2 regions of the Priestia aryabhattai genome follow, and region 1 is predicted to be linked to the other one. Evidence: riboswitches for the same ligand, from Rfam matches in the RefSeq annotation. Region 1 holds a riboswitch; the other holds the start of a gene.

Evidence for each region. A riboswitch is a leader RNA that binds a small molecule or an ion and turns the genes downstream of it on or off. The one in region 1 is predicted to bind S-adenosylmethionine.
Region 2: it holds a riboswitch for S-adenosylmethionine, as region 1 does, so the genes downstream of both, metK (methionine adenosyltransferase) here and M3225_RS16435 (trans-sulfuration enzyme family protein) in region 1, are expected to answer to the same signal.

The regions. Positions count from the first base shown of each region.
Region 1 is NZ_JAMBOQ010000003.1:650,913-658,716, reverse strand. Features, by position in the region: gene putP (sodium/proline symporter PutP) at 1-231, shown strand, start outside; gene M3225_RS16450 (SIMPL domain-containing protein) at 332-991, shown strand; gene M3225_RS16445 (hypothetical protein) at 1,054-1,320, shown strand; gene M3225_RS16440 (trans-sulfuration enzyme family protein) at 1,358-2,539, opposite strand; gene M3225_RS16435 (trans-sulfuration enzyme family protein) at 2,523-3,668, opposite strand; SAM riboswitch class I at 3,740-3,857, opposite strand; gene M3225_RS16430 (hypothetical protein) at 4,024-4,686, opposite strand; gene M3225_RS16425 (spore coat protein) at 4,756-5,814, opposite strand; gene M3225_RS16420 (CotH kinase family protein) at 6,045-7,130, opposite strand; gene M3225_RS16415 (CotG/ExsB N-terminal domain-containing protein) at 7,302-7,727, shown strand.
Region 2 is NZ_JAMBOQ010000001.1:1,233,285-1,241,088, reverse strand. Features, by position in the region: gene M3225_RS06385 (ABC transporter permease) at 1-271, opposite strand, end outside; gene M3225_RS06380 (ABC transporter ATP-binding protein) at 258-1,028, opposite strand; gene M3225_RS06375 (ABC transporter substrate-binding protein) at 1,030-2,028, opposite strand; gene M3225_RS06370 (alpha/beta hydrolase family protein) at 2,200-2,982, shown strand; gene M3225_RS06365 (DUF2584 domain-containing protein) at 3,038-3,280, shown strand; gene pckA (phosphoenolpyruvate carboxykinase (ATP)) at 3,315-4,904, opposite strand; SAM riboswitch class I at 5,279-5,396, shown strand; gene metK (methionine adenosyltransferase) at 5,529-6,731, shown strand; gene M3225_RS06350 (glycosyltransferase family 4 protein) at 6,763-7,804, opposite strand, start outside.

The DNA.
Region 1 (7,804 bases):
AAGCGTATGACACGATGGGGAGCACTTGCAGGTATGATTGTAGGCGCTGTCACTGTATTGATTTGGGTGAACGTACCAACTTTAAAAGATGCTCTTTATGAAATGATTCCTGGGTTCTTTTTAAGTCTGTTAGCTGTCATCGTCGTAAGTTTAATAACAAAGAAACCGTCAAACGATGTTCAAAATCAATTTATTGAAATGAAAGAAATTTTAATGCAAGAATCGAAATAAACAAAAAGGTACACAAGTTTTTACTTGTGTATCTTTTTTGTTTTTAATCTCCATTTCTTATCATATACATACTAAAGATCAGTGAAGGAGGTTTTTTTGTATGCAACATTCTTATTTCCCTTATGAACCTACACAGCAACTGCGCGTAGATACACAAAATAGAGAAATTAAAGTAATTGGTGAAGGAACAGCTGCAGCAATTCCAAATGAAATTTCCATGACGATTGGAACGCGCACGGAGAACCGAGATGTTCAAGAAGCCTTAAAAGAAAATTCAGCTGTTTCAAATACTCTGCTGCAAGAGATGAAAAACCTTGGAATCAATGACCAGCAAATTGAGACGGCTTCCTTTACCATAAATCCTAAATATGATTACAGTGATGGAAAATCGACTCTTACAGGATACGAAGTACAGCACTTGTTTAGAGTAAGAGTACAAGATGTAAAACAAGCTGGCGATGTCTATAACGCTACTTTTTCAAGCGGAGCCAATGTAGCGCAAGACCTTCAATTTCACGTTACGAATGATGATAAATATGAACAAGAAGCGATAAGTAAAGCTTTATTAAATGCCAAAGAAAAGGCCTTTACCATTGCTAATACGCTACAGCTTCCGATTAACCAAATCCCTATTTTAATCGAAGAAGGCCCCGTCTATCAGTCATCTGGCTCCTCGCCTAAGTTATTAGCAGCCTCTCCCCCTATTCAAGCTCAGTCCTTGACTGTATCTGCTTCTGTAAAAGTTACGTACACGTATTAATACTTGTGGTAAACTATAAGTTACTATAATGAAGAAACTAATCTAAAGGAGCTCTTTGCACAATGACTTCTGAACATTTACTAGCAGCTTATCAAACCCTATGGTTGAACCGTTCGTTCGCTTCCAAACAATCCATGACAAGTGAAGATCAGCTTCACGAAGCCATTCTGAAAGATTTAAAGGATGAAATGACTCATCCGCGCGTCCGACAAACACCGCATATAAAATATCATCTTGGCATAAAAAGAATTCTAAACAGCAGCCTTTCCTCTGATGAAAAAGTTGCGCTTACGTCACTATACACAAACCTTTTAGATAGCTGTATATAACTACAAAAAAGGACCTCCTTGATGGAAGTCCTTTTCTTTATTTAATTAAGGCTTTCTCTTCTAAGTTTTGAAAAACAGCGTTAAAGTCTTGCTTCAAATCCTCGAATTCCTCTAATCCTACGGAAAGGCGAAGAAGGGAATCAGTAATTCCTTTTTCATCACGTACTTCTTTTGGGATACTTGCATGAGACATTGTTGCAGGATGCGTTAAGATTGATTCAACTGCACCTAGACTAACGCCAATTGAAGCCAATTTGACTCCTTGTAAAATATGTCGTGCTACTTTTTCATCCTGTACTTGGAAAGAAATCATAGCTCCATATCCATTTGCTTGTTCTGAAATCAGTTTGTGATCCGGATGACTTTTTAAGCCTGGGTAGTATACACGGCTTACTAAAGATTGTTCTTCAAGCCACTTCGCAAACTGCAGTGCTGTTTTTAACTGCTGATCTAAACGAACTTTTAGTGTCTTGATTCCTCTAAGAAGCAAAAAACAATCTTGTGGTCCTAGAATAGCACCAAAAGCATTTTGTACAAACTTTACTTCTTCTGCTAGCTTTTCATCGCTTACCACAACTAAACCACCAATGACGTCACTGTGGCCGCTGATATATTTTGTAGCACTGTGAATCACAATATTTACACCAAGGTCAATCGGCTGCTGTAGATAAGGTGTTAAAAACGTGTTATCCACAATTGTAAGGATATTGCGCTCCTTCGCCAAACTTGCTACTGCTTTAATATCCGTTACGTGTAAAAATGGATTTGAAGGGCTTTCGATATAAATAGCCTTCGTATCTTTTGTGATAGCTTCTTCTACTTTCTCAACCTTCGTTGTATCAACAAAGGTTGTTTTAATACCAAACTTTGAAAATAACCGTGTTAATACACGATATGTCCCGCCGTACGTATCATGTGAAACTAAAATTTCATCCCCTGATTCAAAAATAGATAACACCGATGAGATGGCAGCCATACCTGATGAAAAAGCAAACCCAGCGTATCCATTTTCTAGCTGAGCAATGGTGTTTTCTAAAGCCTCACGAGTTGGGTTTCCTGAACGAGAATAGTCATAGCGGCCGTTGTTCGTCTCATCTTCTTGGTTAAATGTGGACACCTGATAAATAGGTACGTTAACCGCTCCAAAATGACCGTCAATTCCTGTATTTGCATGAATTAAGTTCGTACCAAATCTATGTTTATTATTGTTGGTATGCATCAAATGCCTCCTTCAAATCTTTAATTAAATCATCTGCGTGCTCAATTCCAACTGATAATCGCAGTAAACAGTTTGTTACTCCGACACGATTTCGAATTTCCTCGGGAATATCAGCGTGTGTTTGACGAGCTGGGAATGTCATCAAACTTTCCACACCTCCTAAGCTTTCTGCAAACGTAATAACTTTGACATTTTCCAAAAGCGTGGACACGATGTCAGGGCGTGAGACAGCAAAAGAAATCATGCCTCCAAATCCAGTCGCTTGTTTCTTCATGATTTCATAACCTGGATGTGTTTCAAGACCAGGGTAATACACTTTTTCTACGAGATCATGGGTAGTAAGCCAATTTGCAATTTTCAGTGCGTTTTCGTTATGTTTTTCCATACGAAGCGCTAGCGTCTTAACACCGCGCAATAACAACCAGCTATCTTGTGGACCTAAGATTGCCCCAGCTGCATTTTGATAAAAACGAATTTTCTCTCCTAAGCTACTACATCGAGCCACTACAAGACCAGCAACTACATCATTATGACCACCAATGTATTTGCTCGCACTATGTATCACAATATCTGCTCCAAGCTCTAAAGGACGCTGATAGTAAGGTGACATGAATGTATTGTCAACAATAGTAAGCAAATCATGCTGTTTAGCTAATGCAATAGCTTCTGGCAAATCAGTCACGTGCATCATTGGATTTGTAGGTGTTTCAATAAATAAAGCTTTCGTATTGGGACGAAGCGCATCTTTTACTTGATCGAGATGGGCTGTGTTGACGTACGAAACAGTAATTCCTTGCTCTGAAAAGATTTCATTTAGTACTCGGTACGTTCCTCCGTATAAGTCCTCTGATACAATTAAATGATCTCCGTTTTTAAATAGCGCTAAAACTGCCATTACACCCGCCATTCCTGAAGCGAATGCTACTCCTACTTCTCCTTTTTCTAAAGCTGCAATTGCTTCTTCCAATGCTGTACGAGTAGGGTTTGCCGTACGTGCATAGTCAAATCCTGTACTTTGCCCTAAAGCAGGATGAGCAAATGTTGATGCTTGGTAAATGGGTGTTGTAATAGAACCTGTTGAAGGGTCACGGCCTACTCCTGAACGAACTAATAAAGTTTCAATTTTCATCTATTTCTCTCCTTAACTCAAAATAAAAAACACTCTTCACAGATGGAAGAGTGTTCGTTTATACACGATTTCTCTCATCTGTTAGAACAATACTGATGTTCCACAGGAATTAGCACCGTTCAAATGAATGTCTCATTTGATGGTTGCCGGGCATCGCAGGGCCAGTCCCTCCGCCACTCTTGATAAGAGTTCTATATAATTGTTGTTGGTTAACGTTTGTTGTTAATAACTTTAATAAAGATTTTCTTTATTGTCAACATAATTTTCTAAAAAATTTAAATTATCTCATTTGTTTATTCGATGCACTTGTCCTGATAAGCGCATAAAAAAAGAGACGACAGCGAGGTCTCTTTTTCTAAGGCAAGTGCACAGATTTTACATGAGCTAACTTCCAATACATACTTTCTCCATTTGCCGTAATTAATTCAACAATATTATTAGAAACTTCTTTAAGTACGCCAATTTTTTCTGATTGATCTCCTAAGTCTAATACAACCAATTGATTTTCATATTTTTTAAGCTGCTCTTCAAAGTTTCTGACAAAAGGTGCAGAGGCAGGCCTTACTGGGAGCTCTTTGTCACTTAAAGAATAAGGGGTTAACTCGTTACTGTAAGGGGTAAGCCATTTTAAATGATGCAGAGAAACAAATACATTTTTATACACTGGAGAATAAAACACAAGATAATCATTCAGCACGCTTGTAATATAACCATGCAATGACTTTCCTCCTGTTACATAAATTTCAATAAATTTTCCTTTTGCCTGCTGTAAAATATTACGATAGGAAATCCGCTGACTTTCTTCTATTAAGTTCTCTTCTATTTCACGTAAAACCGTATAGTCTTCTTCTGATACTTCTCGCAAACGATGCATGTGTAAAAGAGGAATATACAAATAATCATGTCCATTATACAAAACCATAATATCTAATCCAAGATCAATAAGTCTGCCAACAAACGTCGTTTTACCTGAAATATCCAATTCCACAATTTTATTGATATAATGATTCATACTCATACTCATTCTCCTCCTTTTTCCTATATGATAGAAAAGGTGCTTTATAAGCACCTTTTATGTTCCATTTCATCATGCTTTCCAACGATAATTTTTCGTTTTAATAACTTTCTCGCCTGGTACTGAAGAGCGTGAACCTGTACGGCGTCCTCGAGAGCGATCGTCTGTGCGACCTCCTCCTGTACGGCGTCCTCCTGTACGTCCTCCCGTGCGGCTTCCTGTACGTTCTTCTTTAGACTTTGCAGATTCAGTCTCTCCATTTTCTTCTGTTTGCTCGTTATTTTGATTGTTGTCGTTTTGCTTAAAAGCTCCTTTTGCTCCTACACAAATGGTTTTAACGTGTCTTGGCTGTAAGCGTAATACTTGATTATTCTGAACAAGTGTAAATGTACCGTTTCGACTTTGTACTAACACGCCCTCTACGGCTTCAGGTCCTCCACCGTTGATAGATACCCATTTATGAGAAAGGTGTGCAAACAGATCGTTAAAATTCTTAGATTTCATATATTCTGGTTCTTGGCTCAAGAAGAGTTCATTTGCAGATTGATTATTTTGATTCCCATTGTTATTTTGATTCCCATCATTATTTTGATATTCACTTACACTCTTAACGTGTTCAGTGTTAATATAGATAACACCGTCATCCTCTGTGAGTAATACTATATAAGCAGATTCAAATGAACCTAAGACATCAAGAAGCTGACCTGCTTTTTTCTCAGGTCCACCTTGGTTAACCTGCACATATTTAGTTTTCATCAATGATAAAGTTCCAGCAAAAGTTTTTCCTCGATATAATTCTAATTCTGTGCTAATTCCTGTAAATGTTTGCGCCGAATTTGACATAGTATCTTCAGTAATGCTTTTTACATGAGCTAAGTGATAATATACAAGGGTATATTCTTGTTGATTATTATTTTGGTTGTTTTGGTTGTTTTGGTTGTTTTGATTGTTTTGATTGTTATTTTCACCATTATTGTTATTATTGTTATTATTGCTTTCTACCGCTAAGATTAAATAATCTGATTGCACGTCAACCAAATAACCTGTTTTAGATTCAGGTCCTCCACGATAAACGGTCACCACTCTTCCTTTTAGGGGTTTAAAGTGAGAAGAATAGCCTTTATCAGGCATTTGTACATTTCGGCTGCGCTTTTGGCTTGATTTTTGGCTTGATTTTTGACGTGGATTTTGATTTTGCCCTTGTTCTTGGTCATAGTAATAGTTACTCATTGTTTTTCCTCCTTATTAGTTATCCTTATTGGTCATTCATACTGTATATATACGTATCATGTACAGCTATTGATTTCCTTCATTTGCCTATTATTAACAAAATCCACTGTTGCCTATAAATCTATCCATATTTAAAGAGTCAAAAGGTTATTTTTAATATACGCTGTTCGTTCTTTTATAAAAGACAGCATAAAGTCGGGTTCTTTATAAAATTGCTCCATGTTATCTTTTACGTAAGGATCTTTTAATACATAAGGAGTGATATACTCATGCAGTTGATAAATGATTGGTTTCATATGTTCTATTGTAAATTGATTATTTAGAACATTGTTCATTTTTTGAATGTAATGTTTTTTAATGCTATCTACTGCCAATAAGCGAGCTGTAAGCGTGTTAAATCCTTGTGCACGGACGTAGTCCCCCTCCATTACTTTTCCATTTACATCTCTTCCCCAAGTTGCATCATAATCCCACGGAATCAGTTCAAATCGCCCGCTTTCATGATTTAGATAGAGAGCATAGTTATGGACAAAACCATCGTAATTCTGCATACAAATAATGCCAACTAACCAAGATAAGTAACAGTCGACGTTCAGATACTTATCAATATTCTGTTCGAATTCTGTATTTGTCCATGTATTAAGATTAAAGATAAACTTTTCTAATTTTTCCTCATCCCCTTGTTTTACTGCTTTATCTTCATATCCAGATAACAAAGTCGTTTTCGGCTTTTTATCCAAGTCGCTCATCAAAGAAAAATTAGCATCTCCGTCCACTGCATAAAATATGGATCCATCCGCTAAATTTCTTTTTTTCAAAAATAGTTCATCTACCGATTCGAGCTGAAGATATATCCCTTCATTTTTCCCATTAATCTTAAGAGTGACAAACTGAGAGTGAGGAGATAAAACGTCTAAGGAGGAGAAAAAATCGAGGGACAATTTGTTGCGCATAAGCGATGGATCTTTGTATTCAGCATTCAAGTGTATTTCTTTGGCACGCTGAAATATTTTTGGAGAATAAAATTCAATATAATATGACTTTTTCTTCATCTTCCGAATATGGGAGCCTCTTAGCAACAAATCAATATCGTAACGTTTTTTATTAAACTTCATCGTTGCCTGAAACGCTTCTTCTGACCAAATATCTCTTTGCATTTCCTTTAAATCTTTTACATTCACAAACAGAGCGTATTGAGGAATTTCTTTTTGCTTCATTACTCGACCACCTTTCTTCAATTATTAAAGTATATGAAGGGCAAATTCTCCATGATACCCCATCACATCAACTATTTCCGCAAACTCCACTTTTGACTTATATCAAGGACAAGCATCAGCGCGTATTCTATTAATGCAAGACCTAGTCCAATTGAAAAGGAGGTTTTTGTATTGCATATTACAGCTGAAAAAATTAAAGAGGCTGCTGAAGCTCTAGAATGTACAGAACTAAAATCTTTTATGTTTCAAGAGCCAACTGCCGGCCCACTAACAAGACGGCGTCGCTCTTCTCGTAGCACTGGCCGCAGTAGTCGCCGTTCTACTCGCGGTTCTCGTCGTTCTACTCGCGGCTCTCGCCGTTCTACTCGCGGTTCTCGCCGTTCTACTCGCCGCTCTCGTCGTTCTACTCGCCGCTCTCGTCGTTCTACTCGCCGCTCTCGTCGTTCTACCCGCCGTTCTCGTCGCTCTACTCGCCGCTCTCGTCGTTCTACTCGTCGCTCTCGTCGTTCTACTCGTCGCTCTCGTCGTTCTACTCGTCGCTCTCGTCGTTCTACTCGCCGTTCTCGTCGTTCTACTCGTCGCTCTCGTCGTTCTTAATTTCCCTAAACAATCATCTTTATTGCAAAAAAAACGCCGAAGAACCATGAGTGTCTTCGGCGTTTTTTTCCACTTAT
Region 2 (7,804 bases), on a different contig from region 1:
CTAAAATGAAGCCAAGAACCGTTTCAAATAACGTAAAACCAATATGTTCTGCTAGCGAGCCGTCGGCAAGTTTAATTAAAAATAAATGCCATACTTTAGTAGGGGAACTGAAGATTAAGGGGTCAATCCACTTTAAACGAGAAGCCAGTTCCCATAAGCTAAAAAAGGCTAAGAAAATTATCAGCTGCACGCTCAGTACTAATCGTTTTTCGACTCGAACCTTGCGAAGGTAGCTTTCATGAAGAGTATCTAGGGAGCTAGTGGGTTTCAAGTTGATCAAGCTCCTTCCATATGTCCATAAATAAGTCGTTATAGACAGGGTGCTGTCGTGCTTCAAACGGAGAGAGGGTTCGTAAAATAGAAGGAACCGTAAATGTTTTTGCGATTTTTCCCGGCTTGGCTGAGAATAAAAAGATTCGGCTGCTCATGGCAATAGCTTCGCCGATATCGTGCGTGACCAAAACGGCCGTTTTTTTATAGGTCATCAGCGTTTTGGAGACAAGTTCTTCAAGCTTGAGTTTTGTTTGAAAATCAAGTGCTGAAAAAGGTTCATCTAAGAGTAAAATAGCGGGATCAATGGCAAGTGTTCGGACTAAAGCGACGCGTTGTCTCATGCCTCCGGATAACTGGTGCGGATATAGGCTATCTACGCCCTGTAAACCAATTTCTTTTAGGAGTAACAGTGCTTTGCTCTCTGTTTCATCTGTTATCTCTCCGCGAATTTCAAGCCCAAGTAAAATATTTTCTTTAATGGTTTTCCACGGAAACAAATAATCTTGTTGAAGCATATAACCGATGTTTGGGACTGATGTTCCGATATTTTCACCGTCTATTGTGACGAAGCCGGACGTTGGTTCAATCAATCCTGCAATAATCGATAGAAGCGTCGTTTTTCCACATCCGCTGGGGCCGAGAAAGGAAACAAATTCTCCTTCTTCAATAGACAAATTAATATGTTCAAGTGCAGTGGTAGCAGACTTTGTCGTAAGATACATATGCTGAACATCTTGAATGTGAAGTTTTGTCATATTACTCACTCATTGCATCTTTGGCGAATTTTGTGTTGACTAACTTGTTGTGATCAATGTGTCTTGGAAGTTCTCCAGATTCATCCATGATTGTTTGTAAATGATCCCACTCTTTTTGATCTAATAAAGGGTTTGTTGCAAAGGATTTTTGGGATTTATAGCGGTCAATAACAGTTTTTAGCGTTTCTTTAGGTGTATCTTCAAAATACGGTGCAACCACTTCAGCAATTTCTTCTGTGCTATGTGTGTCCACCCATTTTTGTGCTTTATAAATAGCTCGAGTAAATTTAGCTGCTGCTTCAGGGTTATCTTTTAAATAGCTTTCTTTGGCCATAAATGTTGTATAAGGAACTGTTCCTGATTCTTTTCCGAAGGAAGCAACGATATGTCCTTTTCCTTGTTGCTCTAAAATACTAGCCGTTGGCTCAAATAATTGAACGTAATCTCCAGTACCAGAAGCAAAAGCATTCGCAACGTTAGCAAAATCAATGTTTTGAACGAGTTTTACATCTTTTTTAGGATCAATATTATGCTGTTTCAGCACATATTCCCCCACCATTTGCGGCATGCCGCCTTTGCGCTGACCAAGAAACGTTTTGCCTTTAAGTTGATCCCATGAGAATTGATCAACCTTTTTACGCGCTACTAGAAATGTTCCGTCGGTTTGGGTTAGCTGTGCAAAGTTGATGACGGGATCACTAGACCCCTGTGCATATACGTAGATTGAAGTTTCGGAGCCGACTAAGGCGACGTCGATGCCGTCAGATAAAAGTGACGTCATCGTCTTATCTCCGCCCCACGTTGTTTTTAAATCTACCTTTAGTCCTTCTTCTTCAAAAAAGCCTTTTGAAATAGCAATGTACTGGGGAGCATAAAAGATAGAGCGAGTTACTTCACCAACACGAACCGTTTGTACAGATGTTGTTTTGCTGCAGCTAATTAGTGGAATGAGTAAAATCATAATAGCAAGCAAAGAAAAGAGCCATTTAATTGGTTTCATAAAGCAAACCTCCTTAAAAGAATAAAATATTTTATGATAATGTATGTAAGAAAGTAGAAGAAGGTGAGTGCCTATATAACATGTGGAAAATCAAAGAAGTATTAGTCAACGATTGAAAGTACACCTTAGCGGGAGAAAACAGGCTAGTTATATAAAGAATGGAGGAAAAAAATGAAAGATGGAACAATTCTTCATAAACAGCGTTTCCCATCACCAAACCCTCGCGTGGCGCTGTGGGTGATTACATATGCATGTCAAGGGCTTAAGATTAAAGGAATGCTCGCAGAGCCAAAAGAAAAAGGGATGTATGACGGCTTTTTATACTTAAGAGGAGGTATTAAGAACGTAGGAACCGTTCGTCCTGCTCGACTCATTCAATTTGCTTCTCAAGGTTTTATTGTGATGGCTCCGTTCTATAGGGGAAATCAAGGAGGAGAAGGAAACGAAGATTTTGCAGGAGATGATCGTTACGATGCTTTTGCAGCTTACGATTTACTGAAGCAGCTGCCCAACGTTAACCATGACCGCATTCATATCTTTGGGTTTTCAAGAGGGGGAGTGATGGCTTTACTCACAGCAATTGAAAAAAACGACAGCCGTTCTCTTGTGTTGTGGGGAGGCGTCACGGATATGGTGCTGACATATGAAGAAAGGGAAGATTTAAGAAGAATGATGAAGCGGGTGATTGGAGGAACTCCTGCTAAATATCCTGAAAGATACGAATGGAGGACACCTTTGCATCGTGCTCATCTCGTCGAGCCGCCGGTCTTGCTCATTCATGGTTTAGAAGATAAAAACGTGTCGATTGATCATTCCTATCAGCTCGAATCCAAACTAAAAGAGTCCAATAAAAAAGTTACCAGCTGGTACTTTGAAAACTTTCCACATGCTTTTCCACCAAAAGAAAATCGAGAAACGGTGAAGAAGTTAACAAAGTGGATGAAAGCGCAATAAAAGATATGCTACGATAGAAAAAACAAGTAGAATAACAGTGAGGAGTGAGAAAAAAATGGGGATGCCACTAGAATTAAATACAATGATTGTGACAAAAGGCAACGAAAAACGTGTAACGGATAACATTTTTCAAATTGAGAAAAAAGGATATCGTTTGTATCCGTTAGATATTCCATTAAACATTCACAAAACGAAAAATGGAGAATGTATTGGAACTGCTGTTGTGCGTAAGGTAGAAATGGAGCAGGAAAAAACCATTGTCACATATGAACTGACAAAATTATATTCGACTAACTAAAAAACCGATCGTCCATAAGACGATCGGTTTTTTATTAGACTCTAGGTCCGCCTAATGTTGAAATGTCAGATGCTACATCATTAAAACGCTTGAAATTAGCTTTGAATTTAGCGGCAAGCTCAGTTGCTTTTTGGTTATAAGCTGTTGCATCGTTCCATGCTTTAGAAGGCTGAAGCACTTCATCAGGAACTCCCGGAACATGAGTTGGAATCGATAAACCAAAAATAGCATCTGTTACTGTTTCGGTATTAGCTAGTTCTCCTTCAAGAGCTGCTTGAACCATAGCTCGAGTGTAACTTAACTTCATTCGTTCACCCACACCGTATTCACCGCCGGTCCATCCAGTGTTTACAAGGTAGACATTTACATTATGTTCATCGATTTTCTTTCCTAGCATTTCTGCATAAGTTGTTGGAGCAAGAGGTAAGAAAGGCTCACCAAAGCATGTAGAGAAAGTAGCCTGCGGCGATGTTACGCCGCGTTCTGTTCCAGCTAACTTACTAGTATATCCGCTCAGAAAATGGTACATCGCTTGTTCTTTTGTAAGCTTGCTGATTGGAGGCAAGACGCCGAAGGCATCAGCAGTTAAAAAGACAATAGCTGTAGGGTGCCCAGCGACGCTTGGCAATACCGTATTATCAATAGAGTCAATTGAATAAGCGGCACGAGTATTCTCTGTTAAACTATTATCATTGTAATCTGCTACTTTCGTATTTTGATTTAACACTACATTTTCCAGTACGGCGCCGAAGCGAATTGCATTAAAAATTTGCGGTTCTTTTTCTTCAGAAAGCTGAATGCATTTCGCGTAGCAGCCTCCTTCAATATTAAATACACCAGAGCTTGACCAACCGTGCTCGTCATCTCCGATTAAACGACGATTTGCATCAGCAGAAAGCGTTGTTTTACCCGTTCCAGATAAACCAAAGAATAATGCAACGTCACCTTCTTCTCCTACGTTAGCAGAACAGTGCATGGATAGAATATTGTTTTGAGGAAGCAAGAAGTTCATCACTGAGAAAATAGATTTTTTCATTTCACCAGCGTACTCAGTTCCTCCAATTAGCACAATGCGCCGCTCTAATGAAAGAATAATGAAGGTTTCAGAATTCGTCCCGTCTGTTTCAGGATCAGCTTTGAATGTTGGAGCTGCTACAATTGTAAACGGCTTCACATCATCATTTGTTTTTTGTTCAGCTGAAGGGCGAATGAATAACTGCTGAGCGAATAGGTTGTGCCATGCAAATTCATTAACTACTTGAATTGGTAACTGATACTTTTTATCAGCTCCAGCATATCCATTAAAAACAAAAAGTTCATCCTGCTTCTTTAAGTGGGTTAAGACTTTTTTGTATAGCGCATCGAATCGCTGAGCAGAAATTGGCTGATTGACAGGTCCCCATTCAACCGTTTTTGAAGACACAGCATCGCTTACAATAAATTTATCCAAAGGAGAGCGACCTGTATATTTTCCGGTTTCGACTGACACAGCACCTGTAGAAGTCAGCGTTCCTTCGCGTCGAGCTAGAATTTTTTCAACAAGTTGTGGAACAGATAATTGGTGTTTTGTTGTTTTTAATTGAAGCAAACCATTTAATTCGATAGACATATCAACAGTACTCATGTGCACTACCTTCCTTTTTTAGCTATTATTTATTCATTAATGTTTGAAATTTATAATTAGTATAACACATTTATTTAATTATTCTATACTATTTAACTAAAAATGTTTGTGTATTATAAAAAAATGTACGTTATACCTATTTTAGACACATATATATGTGCTAGAAGCGAAAAAAGTGAAGTTATTTCAAGTGAAAGTCTCTTTTTGATCTGTCTTGTTAACCAAACTTAGTGATCATTCTTAATAAGGTGTACTATTTTGAAATTTGAGTATGTTACATTAAAACAGATTCAAACGTAAAGAGATGATTTCCATTTGAATGTTGTTGACAGTGAAGCGCTTTTTCATGTATTATATGTCCTTGAACGGATACTCTCTTATCCCGAGCTGGTGGAGGGACAGGCCCTGTGAAACCCAGCAACCATCGTCATTTTTTTGTGTGGACGATAAGGTGCTAACCTGATGCAAGGGCACAACCTTGATCGATAAGAGTGAAAGGCTTATGTAGAATTTGATACCTTTCCTCGATACAAGGAAAGGTTTTTTTATATTTTTTAACGTGTAATGAAAATAAGGGAATGAGTACCGTATCACAATGTATCGTATTTATAAGGAGGAAAACTGATGTCAACACAACGTCGTCTGTTCACGTCAGAATCTGTTACAGAGGGACATCCCGATAAAATTTGTGACCAAATTTCTGACTCAATTCTTGATGCTATCCTAGCAAAGGATCCAAATGCTCGTGTTGCTTGTGAAACAAGCGTAACAACTGGTTTAGTTTTAGTAAGTGGTGAAATTACAACTTCTACTTACGTGGATATTCCTAAAACAGTTCGTGAAACAATTAAAGGAATTGGCTATACTCGTGCAAAATACGGATTTGATGCTGAAACTTGTGCAGTATTAACATCTATCGACGAGCAGTCAGCTGATATCGCTGCTGGTGTAGACCAAGCGTTAGAAGCACGTGAAGGTCAAATGTCAGATGAAGAAATCGAAGCAATAGGAGCTGGAGACCAAGGGTTAATGTTTGGTTATGCATGTAACGAAACAAAAGAATTAATGCCTCTTCCAATTTCATTAGCTCATAAACTTGCTCGCCGTCTAACAGAAGTACGTAAAGAAGAAATTCTTCCTTACCTTCGCCCGGATGGTAAAACACAAGTAACAGTTGAATATGATGAAAACAACAAACCTGTTCGCATCGATACAATTGTTATTTCAACTCAGCATCACCCAGAAGTAACGTTAGAGCAAATTCAACGTAACTTAAAAGAATATGTTATTAATCCAGTTGTGCCAAACGAGTTAATTGATGAAAATACAAAGTATTTCATTAACCCAACAGGACGTTTCGTAATCGGCGGCCCTCAAGGAGATGCTGGTTTAACTGGTCGTAAAATTATCGTTGATACTTATGGCGGATATGCTCGTCACGGCGGCGGTGCATTCTCTGGTAAGGACGCAACAAAAGTAGACCGTTCAGCAGCTTATGCAGCTCGTTATGTTGCGAAAAACATTGTAGCAGCTGATCTTGCTGATAAGTGTGAAGTACAACTAGCATATGCAATTGGTGTTGCACAACCAGTATCTATTTCAATTGATACATTCGGTACAGGAAAAGTTTCTGAAGAAGTACTAGTAGATGTAGTACGCAAAAACTTTGACCTACGTCCAGCAGGCATCATTAAAATGCTTGATTTACGTCGCCCGATTTATAAGCAAACAGCAGCTTACGGTCACTTTGGTCGTACAGATGTGGAGCTTCCTTGGGAGTTCACAGACAAAGCTGAAACATTAAAAACTCAAGCTTTAGCTAAATAATAAAAAATCTCCGTGAAAACGGAGATTTTTTTTATGCCCATTGAATATCTTCAGCGGATTTTTCTACGACATCTTCATATTCTGAAAGCAAATGCTGAAAAATGGCATCCCATGATTGAGTAAGAGCATAGTGTCTCGCTGCATGGCCAAAGTGAAGCCGCTGGTGCAAATCATCGAGTAAACCTGTAATAGCCGAACCGAATTCTTCTAAGGAGTGAGGTTTGCAAAGGTAGCCATTTCGCCCGTGCTGAACCATCTGTTTAACTCCTCCTGCATTTGCTGCCACCACAGGAGTTCCAGAAGCAAGAGACTCCAGTACAACATTTCCGAAGGTTTCTGTTTCTGAAGGAAAAACAAACAAATCAGATGATGAATAGATATGAGCAAGTTGCTTACCTTCAAGAAAGCCTGTAAATGTCATATGCTCAGATGCTTGCTGCTGCATTTGTTCCTTTAAAGGGCCGTCTCCCACAATAACCCAGTGAATTTGATGGCGGATATGATCAGGTAGAGATCGTGCAATTTTCAGTAAAAAATCAGCGTTCTTTTCTTTAGCTAATCTTCCTACATACGTTAAAATGTAGGGTTTTTTAATATTATATTTAATACGAATATCAAAGCGGTCATAGTGGGGATGAAATAATTTGTGATTTACCCCTCGCGACCAAATAGCTACGTTGTGAAACCCTTGTTCTTCTAGCTGCTGTTTGGTCACTTCAGAGGGAGCGAATATTTTTTGCACAGGTTTATAAAACCATTTCATATATTTTTGCAGTGGTACACGCATCTTCTCAAGTTCATAGTGAGATAAATAATCATCAAAATTGGTATGATAAGAGCCGACAAGAGGAACACCTAATCTTTTTCCATAATAGGAGCCGCAAAGCCCCATTGTAAAAGGAGTGGCCAAATGAATAAGAGAAGGATTGAATTCCTGCAGCTGCTTTTTAATTTTTAGAACGTTTGGCAATGAAAAGCGGCTGTTTGGATAAAGGAAAAACGGCATGCTAGGCGAACGGTGAACATACGTTGAAAATGAACGGTCATGAGCAAATTCAGGAGCAAATACCTGG